DNA from 2 places in the Janthinobacterium sp. TPC_1 genome. Region 2 is predicted to be linked to the other one. Evidence: riboswitches for the same ligand, from Rfam matches in the RefSeq annotation. Region 2 holds a riboswitch; the other holds the start of a gene.
The links. Region 2 has a riboswitch for thiamine pyrophosphate ahead of ACQVLG_RS28670 (TonB-dependent siderophore receptor). Riboswitches for the same ligand answer to the same signal wherever they lie in the genome.
Positions count from the first base shown of each region.

Region 1: it holds a riboswitch for thiamine pyrophosphate, as region 2 does, so the genes downstream of both, thiC (phosphomethylpyrimidine synthase ThiC) here and ACQVLG_RS28670 (TonB-dependent siderophore receptor) in region 2, are expected to answer to the same signal.

Region 1 covers NZ_CP195157.1:2,425,976-2,436,364, forward strand. Annotated here, with positions in the region: gene ACQVLG_RS11895 (porin) at 223-1,263, shown strand; gene ACQVLG_RS11900 (putative bifunctional diguanylate cyclase/phosphodiesterase) at 1,271-2,539, opposite strand; partial or broken gene ACQVLG_RS11905 (PAS domain-containing protein) at 2,674-3,369, opposite strand; partial or broken gene ACQVLG_RS11910 (Crp/Fnr family transcriptional regulator) at 3,608-4,347, shown strand; gene ACQVLG_RS11915 (hybrid sensor histidine kinase/response regulator) at 4,443-6,299, shown strand; gene ACQVLG_RS11920 (response regulator) at 6,328-7,137, shown strand; gene ACQVLG_RS11925 (hypothetical protein) at 7,176-7,430, shown strand; TPP riboswitch at 7,539-7,654, shown strand; partial or broken gene thiC (phosphomethylpyrimidine synthase ThiC) at 7,734-9,647, shown strand; gene thiS (sulfur carrier protein ThiS) at 9,659-9,871, shown strand; gene ACQVLG_RS11940 (thiazole synthase) at 10,015-10,389, shown strand, end outside.
Region 2 covers NZ_CP195157.1:5,889,713-5,900,101, reverse strand. Annotated here, with positions in the region: gene ACQVLG_RS28715 (tetratricopeptide repeat protein) at 1-677, shown strand, start outside; gene ACQVLG_RS28710 (SEL1-like repeat protein) at 682-2,274, shown strand; gene ACQVLG_RS28705 (tetratricopeptide repeat protein) at 2,365-3,462, shown strand; gene ACQVLG_RS28700 (hypothetical protein) at 3,505-4,038, shown strand; gene ACQVLG_RS28695 (hypothetical protein) at 4,042-4,533, opposite strand; gene ACQVLG_RS28690 (TetR/AcrR family transcriptional regulator) at 4,515-5,165, opposite strand; gene ACQVLG_RS28685 (DUF2867 domain-containing protein) at 5,233-5,751, shown strand; gene pnuC (nicotinamide riboside transporter PnuC) at 5,838-6,449, shown strand; gene ACQVLG_RS28675 (AAA family ATPase) at 6,449-6,997, shown strand; gene ACQVLG_RS28670 (TonB-dependent siderophore receptor) at 6,994-9,159, opposite strand; TPP riboswitch at 9,245-9,342, opposite strand; partial or broken gene ACQVLG_RS28665 (iron-containing alcohol dehydrogenase) at 9,409-10,389, opposite strand, start outside.

The DNA.
Region 1 (10,389 bases), 2.9 Mb from region 2:
CCTCCGGGCCGGGCGCCTGAGCCACGCGCACCGCCAGCGGTGCACCATTCACGGCGGAATCAAAGCGGCGCCTCCATTGCACGCCGCTGCCGCCACAGCTTAGCCAGGATCTGTTGTCCGGCGCGTCGTCTTTTGATACGGCATCCCCCGCATGGCGCCTTGCCGCCTGTGGCCTTGCCGTGGCCGCCGCTTTCCTGGTGTCGCTTTTACAAGGAAATCATCATGAAAAAAATCGCCATCGTTGCCGGCCTTGCCACCACCCTGGGCGCCTTGCCTGCCGCCCACGCCCAGTCGTCTGTTGAAGTGTATGGCCTGATGGATGCGGGCCTGGTGCAGGAAGGCGGCGTCAGCAAGCTCACCAGCGGCATCTCGGCCGGTTCGCGCCTGGGCTTGCGCGGCACGGAAGCGCTGGGCAATGGCTTGCAAGCCGTGTTCACCCTGGAAGCGGGCGTCCTGAGCGACACGGGCCGCTCGGACCAGGCGGGCCAATTGTTCGGCCGCCAGGCCTTTGTCGGCCTCAATAGCCCGCTGGGCATGCTGACCGTGGGCCGCCAGTACAACCTGCAAAGCCAGGCGCTGACGGACGTGGCCGACCCCTTCGAAGGCGGCTTTGCCGGCGCGGCGACCAACCTGGCCGGCTACTCGGCCACGCGCATCGACAATACCGTGCGCTACACCTCGCCCGAGCTGCGCGGCGTGACGGGCACCGTCATGTATGGCGCCGGCGAACACACGGGTGTGGCGGCGGATCAGCGTTCGCTGGGCCTGTCCCTGGGCTATGTCAACGGTCCTTTGACCCTGCGCCTGGCGCGCCAGAGCCGTGCCGGCGAGCCGGGCAAGGCCGACGCGAACAACACCATTCTGGCGGGTAACTACAACTTCGGCGTGGCCACGGCGTTTGCCGGCTATGGCCGCAACACGGGCGAGGGCAGCTCGATGTTCTTCGCGGAAAACCCATATGGCGCGGCGCAGGCGCCCACCGCGTCGAACGACAGCCGCGATGCCATTGTCGGCGTGTCCGTGCCGCTCGGCGCGACGACCTTGCTGGCCTCGTATGTGCGCAAGGATGACCGCGATGCGGCCAACCGCGACGCGCAGCAGCTGGCCATCGGCGCCACGTACGCCTTGTCCAAGCGCAGCAAGGTATATGTTGCTTACGCGCACATCCGCAACCGCAACGATGCCGCCTACATGGTGGGCAACGCCACGGAAGTGGGCACGGGCAACCGCGCCTTCAACGTCGGCTTGCGCCACGCGTTTTAAGGCCTGCTCAACCCATCGCCAGGGCAGGCAAGGTGCTGCCCTGGCGTAATAATTCTTCGAAGGCGGGCGCGGCCAGCGGACGGCAGAACAGATAGCCCTGCATCTGGTCGCAGCCGTGCTGGCGCAGGAAGGCCAGCTGCTGCGCCGTTTCCACGCCTTCGGCAATCACTTTCAGGCGCAGGCTGTGCGCCAGCGCGATGATGGCTTGCACGATGGCCGCGTCGTCGTCGCTGTGCGTGAGGTCGCTGACGAAGGATTTGTCGATTTTTAATACGTCGATGGGGAAGCGGCGCAGGTAGGCCAGGCTGGAATAGCCGGTGCCGAAGTCGTCGATCGACAGCTGCAAGCCCAGCGCCTTGAGCTTGTCCATGGTGGCGATCGCCTGTTCCACATCCTGCATCATCATGCTTTCCGTCAATTCCAGCTCCAGGAAACGCGCTTCCAGGCCCGTCACGGCCAGTATCTCCCGCACCGATTGCAGCAAGCCGCTTTGCCGGAATTGCCGCGCAGACAAATTGACGGCCAGGCGCAAGCCGCCCAGTCCCTCCCGTTGCCACGCCCTTGCTTGCGCGCACGCCGTGTGCAGCACCCAGGCGCCGATGGGCACGATCAAGCCCATTTCTTCGGCCAGGTGGATGAATTCGCCGGGCGCGATGGCGCCCAGGGTGGGGTGGCGCCAGCGCAGCAGCGCTTCCATGCCGACGATCTTGCCGCTGTCGAGCTCCACCTGCGGCTGGTACACGAGGTGGAACTGGCCACGCTCGAGCGCATGGCGCAACTCGCTTTCCAGGTTCAGCCGGGCCAGCATGCTGGCATTCATGGCCGGCGCGTAGCTTTGCCAGTGGTTGCGGCCTTGCTCCTTGGCCCGGTACATGGCGATGTCGGCATGCTTGATCAGGGTTTCCGCGCTGTCGCCATCGTCGGGATAGGTGGCCACGCCCATGCTGCACGTGAGAAAGAATTCATGGCCGCCCACCAGCAGCGGCTGGGCCACGGCGTCCAGCACGCGCTGCAGGATGAGCTGGCCCGGGTCGCTGTTGGCGTGTTGCGGCAGCAGCAGGACGAATTCGTCGCCGCCGAGTCGCGCCACCGTATCGACTTCGCGCGTGGCGGCGCGCAGGCGGTCGGCGATCAGTTTCAGCAGGGTATCGCCCGCGTCGTGGCCCAGGGTGTCGTTGACGAATTTAAAGCGGTCGAGGTCGATGAAGACCACCCACAGGGGCAGGGTGCTGCGGCGCGCCACGGCCATCGCCTGTTCCAGCCGCTCGCGCAGCAATAAACGGTTGGCCAGGCCCGTGAGGATATCGTGGCGCGACTGGAATTCCAGTTCCTGCTCGAAGCGCGCATGACGGTGCTGATGTCGTATTGCGCTACGACAAAGTGGCTGACGGCGCCATCGCCATCGTCGCGCACGGGCGCGACAAACAGCTCGCTCCAGTACGTGCTGCCATCCTTGCGGAAATTGCGCACGATGGCCTTGCCTTCGCGCTGTTCGTTCAAGGCCGCGCTGATGGCATGCATGTCCTGGCGCGCATGTTCCGGCCCCTGCAAGTCTTCCAGTCGCTGTCCGATGACTTCGCCGGCCGCATAGCCGGTGATGCGCTCGAAGGCGGGATTGACGTATTCGATCAGGTAGCCTGGCGCGTCGGCGCTGCACAGGATGATGGCATTGGCCGACACTTCGATGATGCGTTCGCGCAAACGCAGCGACTTTTCATTGCGCATGCGCGCGGCGATATCCTCGGACAGGCGTAAATTGGCAAACTGCAAGGCTGCCGTGCGTTCGCCCGTGATGCGGGCAATCACGGAATTGCGCGACACCAGCTGGTACACATAGGCCGTGGCCAGCAGGCTCGATAATATTCCACCCAGCAACACGTACAGCGAGCCGCGGCGGTTCGCATCCAGGGTCAGCCCATGCGCGGGCAGCATGGCCGCACTCAGCGCATGGCCGCTGGCGTGGTATTGCAGCAGCACCCTGGCGCTTTCCGCTTCGATCTGCCGCGCCGAGACATAGCACAGCGCCGTCAGGCACAGGCCGACCGCCAGGGTGATCAGGGCCGAGGTGGAGACGGAAATGGAGATGCGCTTGAAGAATGATTGCATGATGGCGTCCGGTAAGCAGCGCCGGCACCGATCCGTGATCGGGCAGCCCTGGCAGTGATTGACTGTAGGGCGCGCAGCGATTCAGCGTCCGTTCGCTACCGAACGGACATTCATGCCAGCAAGAAATATAGTCGGTCCACCGTGCAAGCAGTGTGTTACGCTGCACACCATGGCGACCCTCGTTCGGACGCCTTTCATACACCCCCTAGCTGACGACTGGAAACCAGGAAACCTGCCCATGTCGAGTCCGCATGCCCAGCTGCACAACCCGAATCAAAACCATTTGCTCGCCGCCATGCTCGACGCCGATTTCGCGCGCCTGGCTCCCCATCTGGAGCAAGTCTCCATGCTGCTGGGCGACGTGATCTACGACTCGGGCGACAAGCTGCTGCATGTGTACTTCCCCACCACGGCCATCGTTTCCATCCATTACCTGCTGGAAAACGGCAGCTCGTCGGAAATTGCCGGCGTCGGCAACGAGGGCATCGTGGGCGTGTCGCTATTTATGGGCGGCAACTCGACGCCGAGCCGCGCCGTCGTGCAGACGGGCGGCGTCGGCTACCGGCTCAAGGCCCATCTGCTGATGGAAGAATTCGACCGCGCCGGCCCCGTCATGCGCTTGCTGCTGCGCTATACGCAAGCCCTGATCACGCAAATGTCGCAGACGGCAGTATGCAACCGCCACCATACGGTGGAACAGCAATTGTGCCGCTGGCTGCTGCTGACCATGGACCGCCTGCCAACCGCGAGCTGACCATGACGCAGGAACTGATCGCCAACATGCTGGGCGTGCGCCGCGAAGGCGTGACGGAAGCGGCGGGGCGCCTGCAGCAGCGCGGCCTCATCAGTTATCGGCGCGGCCATATCACGGTGCAGGACCGCGCCGGCCTCGAAGGCAATGTGTGCGAATGCTATGGCGTGGTGAAGAAGGAATTCGCGCGCCTGCTGTCGGACGTGCGCCAGCGCCAAGGCCGCTAGGCGCCGCATTTCCGTCTCCTTTATTGTTGTCATAGCCCAGGCTACCCATGCACTCAGTTGAAAATAACCCTAACCGCGCCCCGTCGCGCTGGCCCATGGCATTGGCGTTTTCGTTCAGCGCCATCGCCCTGCTGGCCGTCGGCGCGCTGGCCTGGCGCGCGCCGTTCGAGACGGCCTGCGTCATCGACGCACTGGTCTTCCTGCTGCTGATGCTGCTCGTGGCGCTGTACCGGCGCACCGTGGCGGCCAGCCTGCCGCGCCAGCTGCTCAAGGCGGGCGCCCTGCAGGATGCCATCTTTAACAGCGCCAATTTCTCGTGCATCGCCACCGATGCGCAGGGCGTGATCCAGATTTTCAACGTGGGCGCCGAACGCATGCTCGGCTATGCGGCCAGCGACGTGGTGGACAAGCTGACGCCGGCCGGTATTTCCGACGCGCAAGAAATCGTCGCCCGCGCGGCCGCCCTCAGCGCCGAACTCGACACGCCCATCACGCCGGGCGTGGAAGCGCTCGTGTTCAAGGCCACGCGCGGCATCGAAGACATTTATGAACTGACGTATATCCGCAACGATGGCAGCCGTTTCCCCGCCATCGTTTCCGTGACGGCCTTGCGCGATGCGCAGAGCAAGGTCATCGGCTATCTGCTGATCGGCACCGATAACACGGTGCGCAAGCAGGTCGAGGCGGAACAGGCGCTGCTGGACCAGCGCCTGCGCGAACAGCAGGCGTATACGCGCTCGCTGGTCGAGACCAATAATGCCGAGCTGAAGAAGGCGCGCCTGGTGGCGGAAAAGGCCAACCGCGCCAAGTCCGAATTCCTCTCGAGCATGAGCCATGAATTGCGCACGCCCCTGAACGCCGTGCTGGGTTTCGCCCAGCTGATGGCGTCCGACGTGCCGCCGCCGAGCCCGCCGCAGCAGCGCTCGATCGAGCAAATCCTCAAGGGCGGCTGGTATCTCTTGCGTTTGATCAATGAAATCCTCGACCTGGCCATGATCGAATCGGGCAAGGTCACCCTGTCGCAGGAAGCGATGTCGCTGCTCGACGTGCTGCAGGATTGCCAGGCCATGATCGCGCCGCAGGCGGAAAAGCGCGGCATCCGCATGCATTTCCCCCGCTGCGGCAAGGCCTTTTATGTGCATGCGGACCGCACGCGCGTGAAACAGGTGATGATCAACCTGCTGTCGAACGCCATCAAGTACAACCAGGGCGGCGGCGCCGTCACCGTCGAATGCAGCGGGCATGGCGACAAGGTGCGCGTGAGCGTGCGCGACAGCGGCGCCGGCCTCGACGCGGCCCAGGTGGCGCAGCTGTTCCAGCCGTTTAATCGCCTGGGACAGGAAAACAGCACGGAAGAGGGCACGGGCATCGGCCTCGTCGTTACCAAGCAACTGGTCGAATTGATGGGCGGCACCATCGGCGTCGACAGTGCCGTCGGCGTGGGCACCACGTTCTGGTTCGAGCTGGCCGCCAGCAGTGCGCCGAAACTGGTGCTGGGCGACGGCGACGCGCTGCCGCAGGTGCAGGAGCCGCAGGAAAGCCTGCGCACCTTGCTCTACGTGGAAGACAATCCCGCCAACCTGGCGCTGGTCGAGCAATTGATCGCCCGCCGCAGCGACTTGAAGTTGCTGACGGCCATCGATGCGCACCTGGGCATCGACCTGGCGCGCACCTACCAGCCGGACGTGATCTTGATGGATATCAACTTGCCCGGCATCAGCGGCTACGGCGCGCTGCACATCCTGCATGATGATCCCCTCACCAGCCACATTCCCGTCATGGCCCTGTCGGCCAACGCCGTGCCGCGCGACATCGAAAAAGGCTTGCAAGCGGGCTTCTTCCGCTATCTGACCAAGCCGATCAAGGTCGTCGAATTCATGGACGCGCTCGACGTGGCCCTGCACCATGCAGCCGCGCACGGCCTGGCCGACGACACTCACGCAATACGCTAATTCAGCACTCAATTTTAGGAATACCGCCATGCTTCAAGCCACCGAGATCCTGAACGCCAGCATCCTCATCGTCGATGACCAGGAGGCCAACGTCATGCTGCTGGAACAGGTGCTGCGCAATGCCGGCTACACGCGCATCACGTCCACCATGGACCCGCAAGCCGTGCGCGCGCTGCACCAGCAGCACCGCTACGACCTGATCCTGCTCGACTTGCAGATGCCGGAAATGGATGGTTTCGAAGTCATGGAAGGCTTGCGCGACCTCGAGGCGGGCAGCTACCTGCCCGTGCTGGTGATTACGGCCCAGCCCGGCGGCCACAAGCTGCGCGCCCTGCAGGCGGGCGCCAAGGATTTCGTCAGCAAGCCCTTCGACCTGGTGGAAGTCAAGACGCGCATCCACAACATGCTGGAAGTGCGCTTGCTGTACCAGAAGCTGGCCGAATACAACAAGTCGCTGGAACAGATGGTGGAAGACCGCACGGCGGAATTGCGCGAAAGCGAAGCGCGCTTCCAGCGCTTCACGGAACTGTCGTCCGACTGGTACTGGGAGCAGGATGCGCAGGGCAATTTGACGCGCTTTTCCGGCCCCGTGGCTGAAATGCTGGGCATCGGCAGCGAAGAAGAGCCGCAGCGCTGGAACGCCGCCGAGCGCGCCTTGCTCGACGCCAAGATCGCCGCGCGCGAACCGTTTCTCGATTTCATCTACAGCCGCGCCAACCTGGACGGCAGCACGCAGTATCTGCAGGTCAGCGGCGAACCGATGTTCGACAATGGCAGCCGCTTCATCGGCTACCGCGGCATCGGCCTCGATGTCACGGAGCGCCATCGCAGCGCCTGATTTATACTTGGTGCCATCGATACAGACCAGGAAAAATCATGACTGACAAATCTCCCTCCTACTGGTTCCCCGCCAAGACCTATGGCTGGGGCTGGGGCTTGCCCATCACCTGGCAGGGCTGGCTGGTGTTCCTGGCCGCGCTGGCGCTGTTCGCCTGCGGCGCCTTCCTGTTCCCGCCGCAAACCATGCTGGTCGCTTACATCGTGTATGAAGCGGCCATCGTTGCCGTGCTCATTTTCATCTGCCAGCGCAAGGGCGAACCGACCAGCTGGCGCTGGGGCAAGAAGAAATAAGCGTGACGCCGTCTGCTGCATTGCAGCAGATGCGCAAACACGACACCGGCAAGAAATCATCTGGCCACGCGGCGCGAACCGCGTATAATTGGCTCGCTGCCGCAAGGCGGCAAACGCTAGGGGTCCTGCCTTTCGCTGTGGAAACACAGTGCAAGCGCGGGTGAGAAATACCCTCCGAACCTGATCTGGATAATGCCAGCGAAGGGAAGCTTTAGGATGACTGCACCCCGCTTTTCCGCGTGCGTAATTCCGAACCTCCTTAGCTGGCTCCAGGCTTAAAAATAGTCTAGCCAAGGAGCCAAAATGAACGCCAACCCGAAATTCCTCTCCGCCACCGCCACGGTCGACGAAGCCGCCATCGCGCCGCTGCCCAATTCGCGCAAGATCTACGTCGAAGGCAGCCGTCCCGACATCCGCGTGCCCATGCGCGAAATCAGCCAGTCCGACACGGAAGCGTCGTTCGGCGGCGAAAAGAATCCGCCGATCTACGTCTACGACACCTCCGGCCCGTACACGGATCCGGACGTGAACATCGACATCCGCTCGGGCCTCGATACGCCGCGCCTGCCATGGATCATGGAGCGGGCCGACACGGAAGAATTGCCCGGCCCCACCTCCGACTATGGCATCGCCCGCCTGGCGGACCCGAAGCTGGCCGAACTGCGTTTCAACTTGCACCGCAAGCCGCGCCGCGCCATTGCCGGCAAGAACGTGACGCAAATGCATTACGCGCGCCAAGGCATCATCACGCCGGAAATGGAATTCGTCGCCATCCGTGAAAACATGCGCCGTCAGGAGTATTTGCGCGAACTCAAGGCTTCCGGCCCCATGGGCGAACGCCTGGCCGACCTGATGGGCCGCCAGCATCCGGGCCAGTCGTTCGGCGCCAGCATCCCGGCCGAGATCACGCCGGAATTCGTGCGCGAGGAAATCGCCCGCGGCCGCGCCATCATTCCTGCCAACATCAATCACCCGGAAGTCGAACCGATGATTATCGGCCGCAATTTCCTCGTGAAAATCAACGCAAACATCGGCAATTCCGCCGTGACGTCTTCCATCGGCGAGGAAGTGGAAAAGATGACCTGGGCCATCCGCTGGGGCGGCGATAACGTGATGGACTTGTCCACCGGCAAGCACATCCACGAAACGCGCGAATGGATCGTGCGCAACACCCCGTACCGATCGGCACCGTGCCCATCTACCAGGCGCTGGAAAAGGTCAACGGCAAGGCCGAAGATTTAACTTGGGAAATCTTCCGCGACACCCTCATTGAACAGGCCGAGCAGGGCGTCGATTACTTCACCATCCACGCGGGCGTCTTGCTGCGCTACGTGCCGATGACGGCCAAGCGCCTGACGGGCATCGTTTCGCGCGGCGGCTCCATCATGGCGAAATGGTGTTTGGCGCACCACCAGGAATCGTTCCTGTACACGCATTTCGAAGAAATCTGCGAAATCATGAAGGCCTACGACGTGTCGTTCTCGCTGGGCGACGGCTTGCGCCCCGGCTCCATCTACGACGCCAATGACGAAGCGCAGCTGGGCGAACTGAAGACCCTGGGCGAGCTGACGCAGGTTGCCTGGAAGCACGATGTACAGGTAATGATCGAAGGCCCGGGCCATGTACCCATGCAACTCATTAAAGAAAACATGGACTTGCAGCTGGAACAGTGCGGCGAAGCACCGTTCTACACCCTGGGACCGTTGACCACCGACATCGCGCCCGGCTACGACCACATCACTTCGGGCATCGGCGCGGCCATGATAGGCTGGTACGGCACGGCCATGCTGTGCTACGTGACGCCGAAGGAACACCTGGGCTTGCCCAACAAGGCGGACGTCAAGGATGGCATCATCACCTACAAGATTGCGGCGCATGCGGCCGACCTGGCGAAAGGCCATCCGGGCGCGCAGATCCGCGACAACGCCCTGTCTAAAGCCCGCTTCGAATTCCGCTGGGACGACCAGTTCAACATCGGCCTGGACCCGGACAAGGCGCGCGAATTCCACGATGAAACCTTGCCCAAGGATTCGGCCAAGGTGGCGCATTTCTGCTCCATGTGCGGCCCCCATTTCTGTTCGATGAAGATCACGCAGGAAGTGCGCGAATATGCGGCCGGCATGGGCATCGCGGAAGACAAGGCGCTCAAGCAGGGCATGGAAATCAAGGGCCATCGAATTCATCAAGAACGGCGCCGAGCTGTACCGCAAGGTCTGAAGGAGAGCGTGATGCCTGCATTGATATCCATCACGCTCAACGGCGCGCCGCACCAGGTGCCGCCGGGGCAAACCCTCGATCAACTGATCGCCGCGCTGTCGCTAGAAAACCAGGCGCTGGCGCTGGCCGTCAACCGCAACGTCGTGCCGCGCAAGGCGTGGCCGGGACAGGTCTTGCAAACGCAAGACCAAGTGGAAATTGTACGCGCCATCGGCGGTGGCTGAGAACGTCCAAGCAAACCTACTGCGCGTCGCGCTTTGCGGCCTGTGATGCTCACCGTGCTCTAGCACGGTTGCGCGTCTCGGCCACAAATCATCGTCGCTCGCTACGGTTTTCTTCGGACGTTTAAAAACTTAAGGAAAAGCACATGAATACCGCAACACATGACGACCTGCTGACCATCGCAGGCAAACAGTATCAATCGCGCTTGCTGGTGGGCAGCGGCAAGTACAAGGACTTGCCGCAGACGCGCGAAGCGACGGATGCGGCCGAGGCGCAGATCATCACGGTGGCGATTCGCCGGGTCAACATTGGCCAGGACCCGAACGCGCCCAGCCTGCTCGACTTCGTACCGCCGGACCAGTACACGATTTTGCCGAACACGGCCGGCTGCTACAACGCAAAAGATGCCGTCTACACGCTGCAGCTGGCGCGCGAGCTGCTGGGCGGGCGCAATCTGGTGAAACTGGAAGTGCTGGGCGATGAAAAGACCCTGTTCCCGCACATGCCGGAAACGTTAATT
Region 2 (10,389 bases):
CCAATCGCCGCTTTCCCAACCTCGATAAAATCCTGCCATTGCCGCCGGCCGATCTGCCGCCGTGGGATGGTCAACGAAAGAGCCTGCTTGACGCGGCAATGGGTGTCCGCCCGCCGCCAGCCACTCCGCAGCCAAGCGCCGCCGCGCTATTACAAAAACCGTACTTCCTGGCCGCCGACTATGCGCTGCGTCCGACTGGCTTGCTCAGCGATGCGCCGACTGCGCCGTTTTCTGCATACTGGCAACCCGCCAAAGGGCAAGGAGTGACTGAGCCGGCCCGGCTGTTCAGTGAAGGCGAAGAGTTCCGCCATTTCAGCATGCTCGATGCCGCTGGCAAGAGCCGTTACGGCCCCGTGACGTGGGAACAGTGCCTGACGATACGGCACAACCATGGCGCCGTGGAACCGCGCGCGGTGCAGGGTTTGATGCGCGAGGTGGCGCGGCCCGAGCCGTTGTTGAGCTGCGCTTGCGGGCAAGCCTGTCCGGTCAGCGGCGTCTGGCAACCGTGGGTGGCGGCCGACCATCCGCTGCAGGCCATCGTCAACCAGTACTGGCGCCAGACCTGGCTGACCCAGGGCGCGCCGTTCCCGCGACCGCGCCGCGACTGGCTGCTCGATTTGCCTGACGACGAGGTGACGTGGCATTTGATGGATGCGTCCCTTCCTGATCTTGGATAAGGCAATGGATAGCAATCAATCCAGCATGGCTGCCATGAGAGGACGCTTCGCGTCGCTTATTTTCTTGTGCTGCCTGCTTGCCTGCAAAATGCCAGACGACAAAGTCCTGCCGCGCAACCAAAGCCTGCCGCTCTTCAATCCGCATGCTCCTGACTTCATTTGCGAAATCGAGGCGAGCAAGGTGCCGCCCATCGATGCGCAAGCCGAGGACTGGTTCCTCGAAGCGCGCGCCTTGGAAGATCCTGAAATTTTCGTGGAAGACCGCGATTACAAAAAAATCGTCGATCTGACGCGTCAAGCGGCGCAGCGTTCGCACTGGAAGGCGATGCTTAACCTGGCCAGCCTGTATGTGGAAGGGCGCGATCCTTTGCATGGTGAGGAAGAAGCGGTGCAACTGGTGGAAAAGGCGATGCGGCTGGGCATACCGGCGGCCTATGACCGGATGGGGACGTATTACGCGAATGGCACGGGCGTCAACGGCGACATCACGCGTGCTTATGCTTTCTGGCAAAAGGCGGCGCAGATGGGTAACCCCCAAGCGCTGGGTTTTTTAGGAGAAAAACTCACTGCGGGGAAGGATTATCCGGGTGCTGAAATGTGGGGGAATATTCCTGTGGCAATCAAGATGATGGAGTGTGCGCTGGGGCAGGGATATGGCCCATCCGCATATGATTTATCTTATTTATATGTTGTATTAAGAACGCCTGACGGCACGTCTGATGGGGAAAGAACAACTGAAACCAAAGAGCGTGCCTTGCAAGTATTACATACCGGAGTAAGGCTGGGCTGCGAGAAATGCGCAAACAAACTCACGATTGAATTCGGCGATCCGTTTGATCTTGCAAATATGCTGGTTCCGTACATTGATAAAGCGCGAGCGGAACGTTACGGTGTACTTAGCCGTGAACTTGGATTCAATCCCAATGCCCGCTTTCCTAATCTGGACAAGGTAGTGCCGCTTCCTCCAGCCGATCTGCCGCCCTGGAATGGCGACAGGGATACCTTGCTGCATGCCGCCATGGGTGTCCGTCCTCCGCCAGCCACCCCGCAGCCAAGCGCCGCCGCGCTATTACAAAAACCGTACTTCCTGGCCGCCGACTATGCGCTGCGTCCCACCGGCTTGCTCAGCGATGCGCCGACTGCGCCGTTTTCCGCATACTGGCAACCCGCCAAAGGGCAAGGAGTGACTGAGCCGGCCCGGCTGTTCAGCGAAGGCGAGGAGTTCCGCCATTTCAGCGTGCTTGATGCCGCTGGGAAGAGCCGTTACGGCCCCGTGACATGGGAGCAGTGCCTGACGATACGGCACAACCATGCGGCAGTGGAACCGCGCGCGGCGCGCGGTTTGCTGCGCGAGGTGGCGCGGCCCGAGCCTTTGTTGAGCTGCGCTTGCGGGCAAGCCTGTCCGGTCAGCGGCGTCTGGCAACCGTGGGTGGCGGCCGACCATCCGCTGCAGGCCATCGTCAACCAGTACTGGCGCCAGACCTGGCTGACCCAGGGCGCGCCGTTCCCGCGACCGCGCCGCGACTGGCTGCTGGACTTGCCAGATGGCGAGGTGACGTGGCATTTGATGGATGCGTCCCTTCCTGATCTTGGATAAGGCAATGGATAGCAATCAATCCAGCATGGCTGCCATGAGAGGACGCTTCGCGTCGCTTATTTTTTCTTGTGCTGCCTGCTTGCCTGCAAAATGCCAGACGACAAAGTCCTGCCGCGCAACCAAAGCCTGCCGCTTTTCAATCCGCATGCTCCTGACTTCATTTGTGAAACCGAGGCGAACAAGGTGCCGCCCATCGATGCGCAAGCCGAGGATTGGTTCCTCGAAGCGCGCGCCTTGGAAGATCCCGAAATTGCCGTGGAAGACCGCGATTACAAAAAAATCGTCGATTTGACGCGTCAGGCGGCAGAGCGATTGCACTGGAAGGCGATGCTCAATCTGGCCAGCCTGTATGTGGAAGAGCGCGATCCTTTATATGGTGAGGAAGAAGCGGTGCAACTGGTGGAAAAGGCGATGCGGCTGGGCATACCGGCGGCCTATGACCGGATGGGGACGTATTACGCGAATGGCTCGGGTGTCAACGGTGACATCACTCGCGCCTATGCCTTCTGGCAAAAGGCTGCTGTCATGGGAAATCCTCAGGCGATGAAATTTTTGGCGGATAAATTAAATGTTGGACCCGCCAGTGAAGGGGCGGGCTATTGGTCCAATATTCCGGTAGCGACAAAAATGCTGGAATGTGCATTTGGGCAAGGATATGGTCCCGCAGCATTTGATTTGCATTATTTGTATGTATCTCCACGGGCTGCCAATGGGAAAATAAATGGCTCGCGTAACGCTGAAACAAAAAATCGTGCATTAAAGGTGTTGCATGAGGGTGTTAAGTTTGGTTGTGAGGATTGTGCAAATGCATTGGCAATTGAATTCGGTTCACCTTTTGATCTTGCCGATATGCTGGCGCCATATGTGGACAAGGCTCGTGGCGAGCGATATCGTATGCTTAGTAATGCCCTCGGCTTCAACCCCAATCGCCGCTTCCCCAACCTCGATAAAATCCTGCCATTGCCACCGGCCGATCTGCCGCCCTGGGATGGTCAACGAAAGAGCCTGCTTGACGCCGCCATGGGCGTGCCCACCGCCAGCCACCCCGCAGCCAGGCGCCGCGGCGCTTTCAAAAGAGCCATATTTCCTGGCCGCCGGCTAGGCGCTGCGTCCCACCGCTTTGCCGCCCCGGCACTGCCCGCACTGTTCACGCGCCACGGCCTGCCGCATAGGCTGTGCCACGTATAATTCCTCGCACTATCCACCACTATTCTTTTTCGACAGGTTCCCATGCCCCCGACTCCCGATTTGCCGCCGGATTGGCACGCGTTTGAAACTGCATACGACGTTGAAGCAACCTGGTTCAGGCTGGCCAATGCCTCGCTGGCGCTGCTGGGCGCGTCCGCTTTCAAGGATCAGGCATTTTCAGCCTTTGCCTTCAATGCCGTATCGTTCCCGTCCATTTCGCTGAGCTTTGACACCGATCCCGGTAACAGGGCGCGCGATTACTATCCTCCGGACTGGTCGAACGAGTGCATGGAAGCCGATGTGCCGGAAATCGGGCAATTGTGGGAGGAGGGCTACGCAAGGATCGAAGATGCTTTAAGCGAGCTGATCGACGCTGCCGATGACGAGTTGCTCTGCGCCATCGAGGAAGGCTATCTGCACAGCCTCAGGAAAACCATGGTGCGGCTGGAAACGCGCCATGCTTTCGAGCAGATCAAGACGTGTGCGCCGTTCTGGACCGTGGTCACGCAAATCGATGCCGATACGGATGAAGAGGAGCGCCTGCTCGAACAGGTGCGCCAAGGCCTTCTGGCGTAAGCGCTATATCAGGGCTTGCCAGGCTTTCACTTCCTCGTCCGTGAGCGCCGGCCCCCAGCCGCCGCGCAGCCCCGCATCCGGCTGCGCATAGTACGCAAGCTGCGGCACGGCCACGTCATGCCGGACGCAGATGGCCAGCACGGCTTCCAGCTGGCGCCGGCTGGCTGGAAGGTCATCGCCATGCCAGGTGCAGGCGCTCGTTTCCAGCACATGCTGCACCAGTGCTTCCAGCGCGCCCAGCAGGTGCCCGGGCAGTGCCGCGCGCACGTCTTCCGGCCAGGGATCGCCCATGCCCGTCACAGCCAGGGACGCAAAGCCCCGTTCCCAGGCAGCAAAATCCCCAGGCGCGAGCTGCGCCACTTTCCACACGTGAGCGGCGAACGCGGACAGGGCGGGATGATCGATATCAAAGCGCCGGCAAAAGCGTTGCAGGCACGTGACGGCAAGGCATTGCCTGGCGATCACGGAGAGTGTGTCTATCGAGATGTTGTGCATGAGTCCAAAGCTCCTGAAGGCGGCGCCTGCCGCAGTGCCTCCACCGGTAACTGAAAAAAGCGCGGCACCATGGCCGGCGACAGCGCGTCGCCGCCATCCGCCATGGCCAGGCGGCCGCTCAGCAGCAGCATCACGTAGCCGTGGCCCAGCGACCAGCCGGCGCTGGCGGCGGCCTTGTCCCAGCGCGCATCGAGGCCCGCTTCGCGCACGGCCGCGCCGGCCGTCTGCAGCACATATTGAAAGCACGCTTGCGCCGCTTCCTGCAGGGCGGGGAACTGGCGCACGTCCTGGTGTTCGAACATCAGCCGGTAGTGGGCGGGCGCAGCCAGGGCGAATTCGATGTATTGCTGGCCCAGCAATTGAAAGCGCTGTTCGGCGGGCAGGCTGCCCGGCGACGGCAGCTGCGTTTCCCATTTCTGTATCAGGCTGGCGAAGCCGGCCGCCGCCACCTCGGCCAGCAGGGCTTCCTTGCTGGGGAAGTGGCGGTACACGGCGGCGACCGACACGCCCACCGTGCGCGCCAGTTCGCGCAGCGACAGGGCCGCGTCGTGCTGCTGCGCCAGTTGCGCGATGACGGTGGCGACCAGGGTGTCGCGCAAGTTGCCGTGATGATAGGTGCTCGTTGTTGTCATTCTATGTTATCGCTGTTCACATTGTCGTGTATGATGGGCATGTTATCACTGAAAACATGGAGAGCACATGCATGAGATGAACATTGCCGTCCGCAGCGTGGACTTGCCGCCAGGCGCCAGCATCGCCCCCTTGTATCCGGGCAGCAACCTGGCCGACGCGTACGCCGTCGATTTGCCCACCGCGCAGGCGCGCCAGATGGACATGCAGAGCATGGCGCGCCAGCTGCTGGGCAAGCAGCCGGGCTGGGCGCGCAAGCTGATGGTGGTGCGCGACGCCATCGTGGCGCGTTTCGGCATCCGGACGGCAAAACAGATGGAAGCGCGGCCCGGCAAGCGCATCGGCATCTTCCGCATCTATGCCGTCAGCGACGACGAGATCATCCTGGGCGAGGATGACAGCCACCTGGACTTTCGCCTGTCCGTGCTGCGCAACCGCGACGCGGGCCGCCATGGCAGCGTCACCGTCTCCAGCGTCGTGCATTGCCATAACCGGGTGGGGCGCGCGTATATCCTGCTGATCCGCCCGTTTCACAAGCTGATCGTGCGGCATTCGCTGGCGCGCGCCGCCAGGGCGGGCTTCGCCTGAGGCGGGGAGGGGGCGGATGGCAAGGGCAATCTTGCTTATTCATGGCCGGTATTGCATACTGCACCACCAGCCTCATCACGATTCCCATGAACGATACGCTTCTCCTGCTGGGTTTTGCCACCACGCCGCTTGAACTGATTTCCTTTGTCCTGGCACTGACAACCGTTGCGCTGAACATCCGCCAGAATCACTGGGCGTGGCTGTTCGCCATCATTTCCTCGGCCGCCTACGGATTCGTGTTTTTCGAGTCGCGCCTGTATGGCGACATGGCCTTGCAACTGCTGTTTATCAGCGTCTCGTTCTGGGGCTGGTATCAATGGCTGCATCCGGCCAGCGGCGGCAAGACCCTGCCCGTCACGCGCCTCGACGGCCGCGGCTGGCTGGCCTGCACCGCGGGCTGGCTGGTCGGTTTCCTGCTCATCGCCTGGCTGCTGACGACGACGGACACGGACGTGCCCCATGCGGACGGTTTCCTCACGGCAGGCAGCCTCGTGGGGCAATTCCTGCTGTCGCGCAAGAAACTGGAAAACTGGATCGCCTGGATCATCGTCGACGTGCTGTATGTGTGGCTGTATGTGCACAAGGGGCTGACCCTGACGGCCGTGCTGTATGCCTTCTTCGTCGTGATGGCCGTCGTCGGCTTGCTGGCGTGGAAGAAGTCGGCCCCGGCCGCGCCCGGCGCGATGGTCCTCAAGTGATGGGACACTGCGTGCGCGTGGCCATCCTGGGCGCGGAATCGTCGGGCAAGTCGACCCTGGCGGCCGCCCTGGCCCAGCGCCACGGCACCGTCTGGGTGCCCGAATACTTGCGGGAGTTTGTGGAAACGCAAGGCAGGGTGCCCGTCGCGGCCGACCAGTTTGGGATTGCGCGAACGCAAGTCGAGCGCGAAGCGGCCGCTGCCACGCAAGCCCGCGACTATCTGTTTTGCGACACGACGCCCTTGATGACGGTGGTCTACAGCCGCCATTACTTTGCCGGTGCGGATGCCCGGCTGGCGGCGCTGGCCGATGCCACGCGGTACGACCTGACCCTGGTGACGGCGCCCGACAGCCCGTGGGTGGCGGACGGCTTGCAGCGCGAGTCCGAAGCCGTGCGCCAGCTGATCTACCGCTACCTGCTCGACGAACTGGACGCGCGCGGCATCGCTTACCACGTGCTGCGCGACAGCCTGGAGGCGCGCCTGGAACAGGCGGCGCCTTTGCTGCAACAGGCGCTTGCTGCAGCGCCTGCCATTTCCCTCAATTAAAAATCGAACTGCGCTGACACCTTGAAGGTGCGGCTGGCGCCCGGATACAGATAGCCATCCGATTCCGGCGTCACATCGCGCCAGTAGAACTTGTCGGCCACGTTGTTGACGGCGGCGCGCAGCACGGCGCGCGTGCCGGCGATGCGCGTGGCGTAAGCGGCGCCCAGGTTGAACACGTGGTACGACGGCACGAAGGTCGTGTTGTTGTACTCAAACGCTTTCTTGCCCGCATATTCCCAGTTGCCATTGACGCTCAGGCCCGCCACTTGCTGCACGGCGTAGTCCGCATGCACGGCCGCCTTGAAGGCGGGCACGTTCGGCACGCGCTTGCCGTCGAGGTCGAGGTCGGCACTGCCCGTGCCCGACTGCTGGCTGTTCAGGGCCGTCACGGAAGCGCCCAGGCTCAGGCTGGACGATGCCTTGCCCTGGGCCGACAATTCCAGGCCACGGTGCTGGGCCTGGCCTTCGCGCACGAAGTAGCCGGCCGTGTTCTGGAATTCCAGGCCCTTGCGGATCTGGAACAGGCTGGCCGCCAGCATGAAGTCCGGCGTCACATCCATCTTGGCGCCCAGTTCGATCTGCTTCGAGCGGCTCGGTGACAGTTCTTCATTGGCATTCATCGCCTTGCGGTCGGCCGTGCCGCCATGTTCCATGCCCTGCGAATAGGCCGCATACACGGACACATTGTCGAGCGGGGTGTAGACGAGCGATACATTCGGCAGCAGGAAGTCGTGCCTGGCGCGGATTTCCGTGTCGGCCTTGAGCACGTACTGGTAGCCGTCGACATTGATATGGCGCAAGCCGCCATGCAGTTTCCAGTTCGGCGCCAGGCTGACGATGTCCTGCACGGAGACGGAATTTTCCGTATCCTTGCGCACCAGGCGCACGGGGCCCGTGACGCCGGGCGACGTGCCGACGATCTGCGGCTGGTAGATGTTGCTCACGCCCACCCAGTCGTACACGTACAGGCCGGCGCGGTCCTTGCGGCGGAAGGTCGACACGCCGGCCGTGAAGTCATGGCGCAGGGAGCCGGTGGCGAACTTGCCCTGGATCATGGCTTGCGCGCTCAGCGGTTTTTTCGTCTCGCCCAGGCTGCGGTAGTCATACACGTCATAGTCGCCATTGCCGCAGAAGCCGGGGTACAGGTCCTGTCCGCTGCAGCCGTACGGGAAGGCCGTGTAATCGTCGCGCTTGAACGAGTGCTGGTTGGCCGACAGGGTGGCGTGCCAGTCCTCATTGAACGCGTACTGGAAGCGCAGGCCGATATTGCTGGTGACGGTTTCCACGGGGCGCGTCCACGGCTGCAAGTTGAGCATGGCGTCGGCACTGATACCGGTTGGCAAGGTCTTATTGTTCAGCAGCTGGAAGCCGGGCGCCGTCGCCTGCGCCTTGTCCTGGTAGTCGGCGTCCAGTTGCAGCAGGGCTTGCGGCGAAATCTGCCAGTCGAAGGCGCCTGAAATGAACTTGCGGTTGCCGTCGGCGCCCTTGATGTAGGAGCGCAGGCGTTCGGCCGCCACGTTGACCCGGTAGCCGAAGCGCGTGTCTTCCAGGCGGCCGCCCAGGTCGACGGCGCCGTACAGGGTGCCCCGCTCGCGCGCTTCCACGGTGACCGTGCGCAATGGCGTGTTGGTCGGGCGCTTGACGATGAAGTCGATCACGCCGCCCGGCGCGGCCACGCCCGCCTGCAAGCCGGCCAGGCCCTTCAGCACTTCGATGCGTTCCTTGTTTTCCAGCGGAATCTGTGTATCGCCAGGAATGGCCACGCCATCCTTGCGGTAGCTGGAATTGTTGTCGAGCTTGAAGCCGCGGATGGTGAACTGTTCCGCATAGCCGACGGCGTTGTAGGCGTCGTTGATGCTGGCGTCGAGCCTGGCGGCATCGCTGAGATTGCGGATTTGCAAGTCCTGCATGTCTTTTTGCGAAATCACGGTGACGGACGCGGGCGTCTGCAGCAGCGGCGCGTCGCTGAAACCGCCGACGGAGGCGCGCTTGGCAGCCGGCGCCTTGCTGGCCGTGACGACGACTTCAGCCATATTTTGGGCTTGCGGCTCGGCGGCTTCGGTGGTGTCATTTGCGGCGAAGGCAGGCGCGGCAAACGCGTGCAGGATGGCCAGGGTCAAAGCGGGGCGTGAAAAATGCGCGGATAAATTCGGTGTGGACATAGATTGCTCGTGGTTCAAGCCGTCTCGGGAAAGAGCACGGCAGGCTGCTTGTTCGGCTGGCGCCAACGCAGGAGCTATCAAAGGAGGGAGGTACTTTGCGCTTTCCTTCGCTGGCATTATCCAGATCAGGTACGAAGGGTATCTCTCACCCGGATGACTGCTCCAGGACCCCTAGCGAAATGACAGCTTAGCATGAAGCACGGCCGGCTGTCCCACCGGCTGACCGTTTTACAACAGTGTCGACAAAATCTACAGACTCAGTTCCAGCACCTTGCGGCTGACGGCGGGCGTCACTTCGCGCTGTTCGCCCAGCGCCGTCATGCCGTGCGCTTCCAGGGCGGACACGACGGCGTCCACGCTGGCATGGTTCAGGCCATAGTCGGCCAGGCGCGTCTTGACGCCCATGTGGCGGAAGAAGAATTCCGTGCGCGCGATGGCTGCCTCGATGCGGCCATCCTCGTCGCCGCCATCGAGGCCCCACACGCGGGCCGCATATTGCAGCAGCTTGGCGCGCTTGGCCTGCTTGCGCACGCGCAACATGCTGGGCAGGATGATGGCCAGGGTTTGCGCGTGGTCAAGCTCATACAGGGCCGTCAATTCGTGGCCGATGGCGTGCGTGGACCAGTCCTGCGGCACGCCTACGCCGATCAGGCCGTTCAAGGCCAGGGTGGCGCTCCACATCACGTTGGCGCGCGCACGTCGTAGTCGTCCGGCTGCGACAGCGCCTTCGGGCCTTCCTCGATCAGCGTCAATAAAATGCCTTCGGCGAAGCGGTCCTGCACGGAGGCATTGACGGGGTAGGTCAGATACTGTTCCATCACATGCGCGAACGCATCGACGACGCCATTGCCCACCTGGCGCAGCGGCAAGGTGAACGTCTTCGACGGATCCAGCACGGAAAATTTAGGATACACCTTGCGGCTCATGAACGAGCGCTTTTCCTGCGTCGCCTTGCGCGTGATCACGGCCGAGCCATTCATTTCGGACCCCGTGGCCGGCAAGGTCAACACGGTGCCGAAGGGCAGGGCCGCTTCGACGATCTTGCCGCCTTTGGCCAGGATGTCCCACGCCTCGCCCTCATGCAGGGCGGCGGCGGCGATGAACTTGGTGCCATCGACCACGGAGCCGCCGCCGACGGCCAGCAGGAAATCGATGCGCTCGCTTTTCACCATGGCCACGGCCTGCATCAGGGTTTCATAGCTGGGATTCGGTTCGATGCCGGCAAATTCC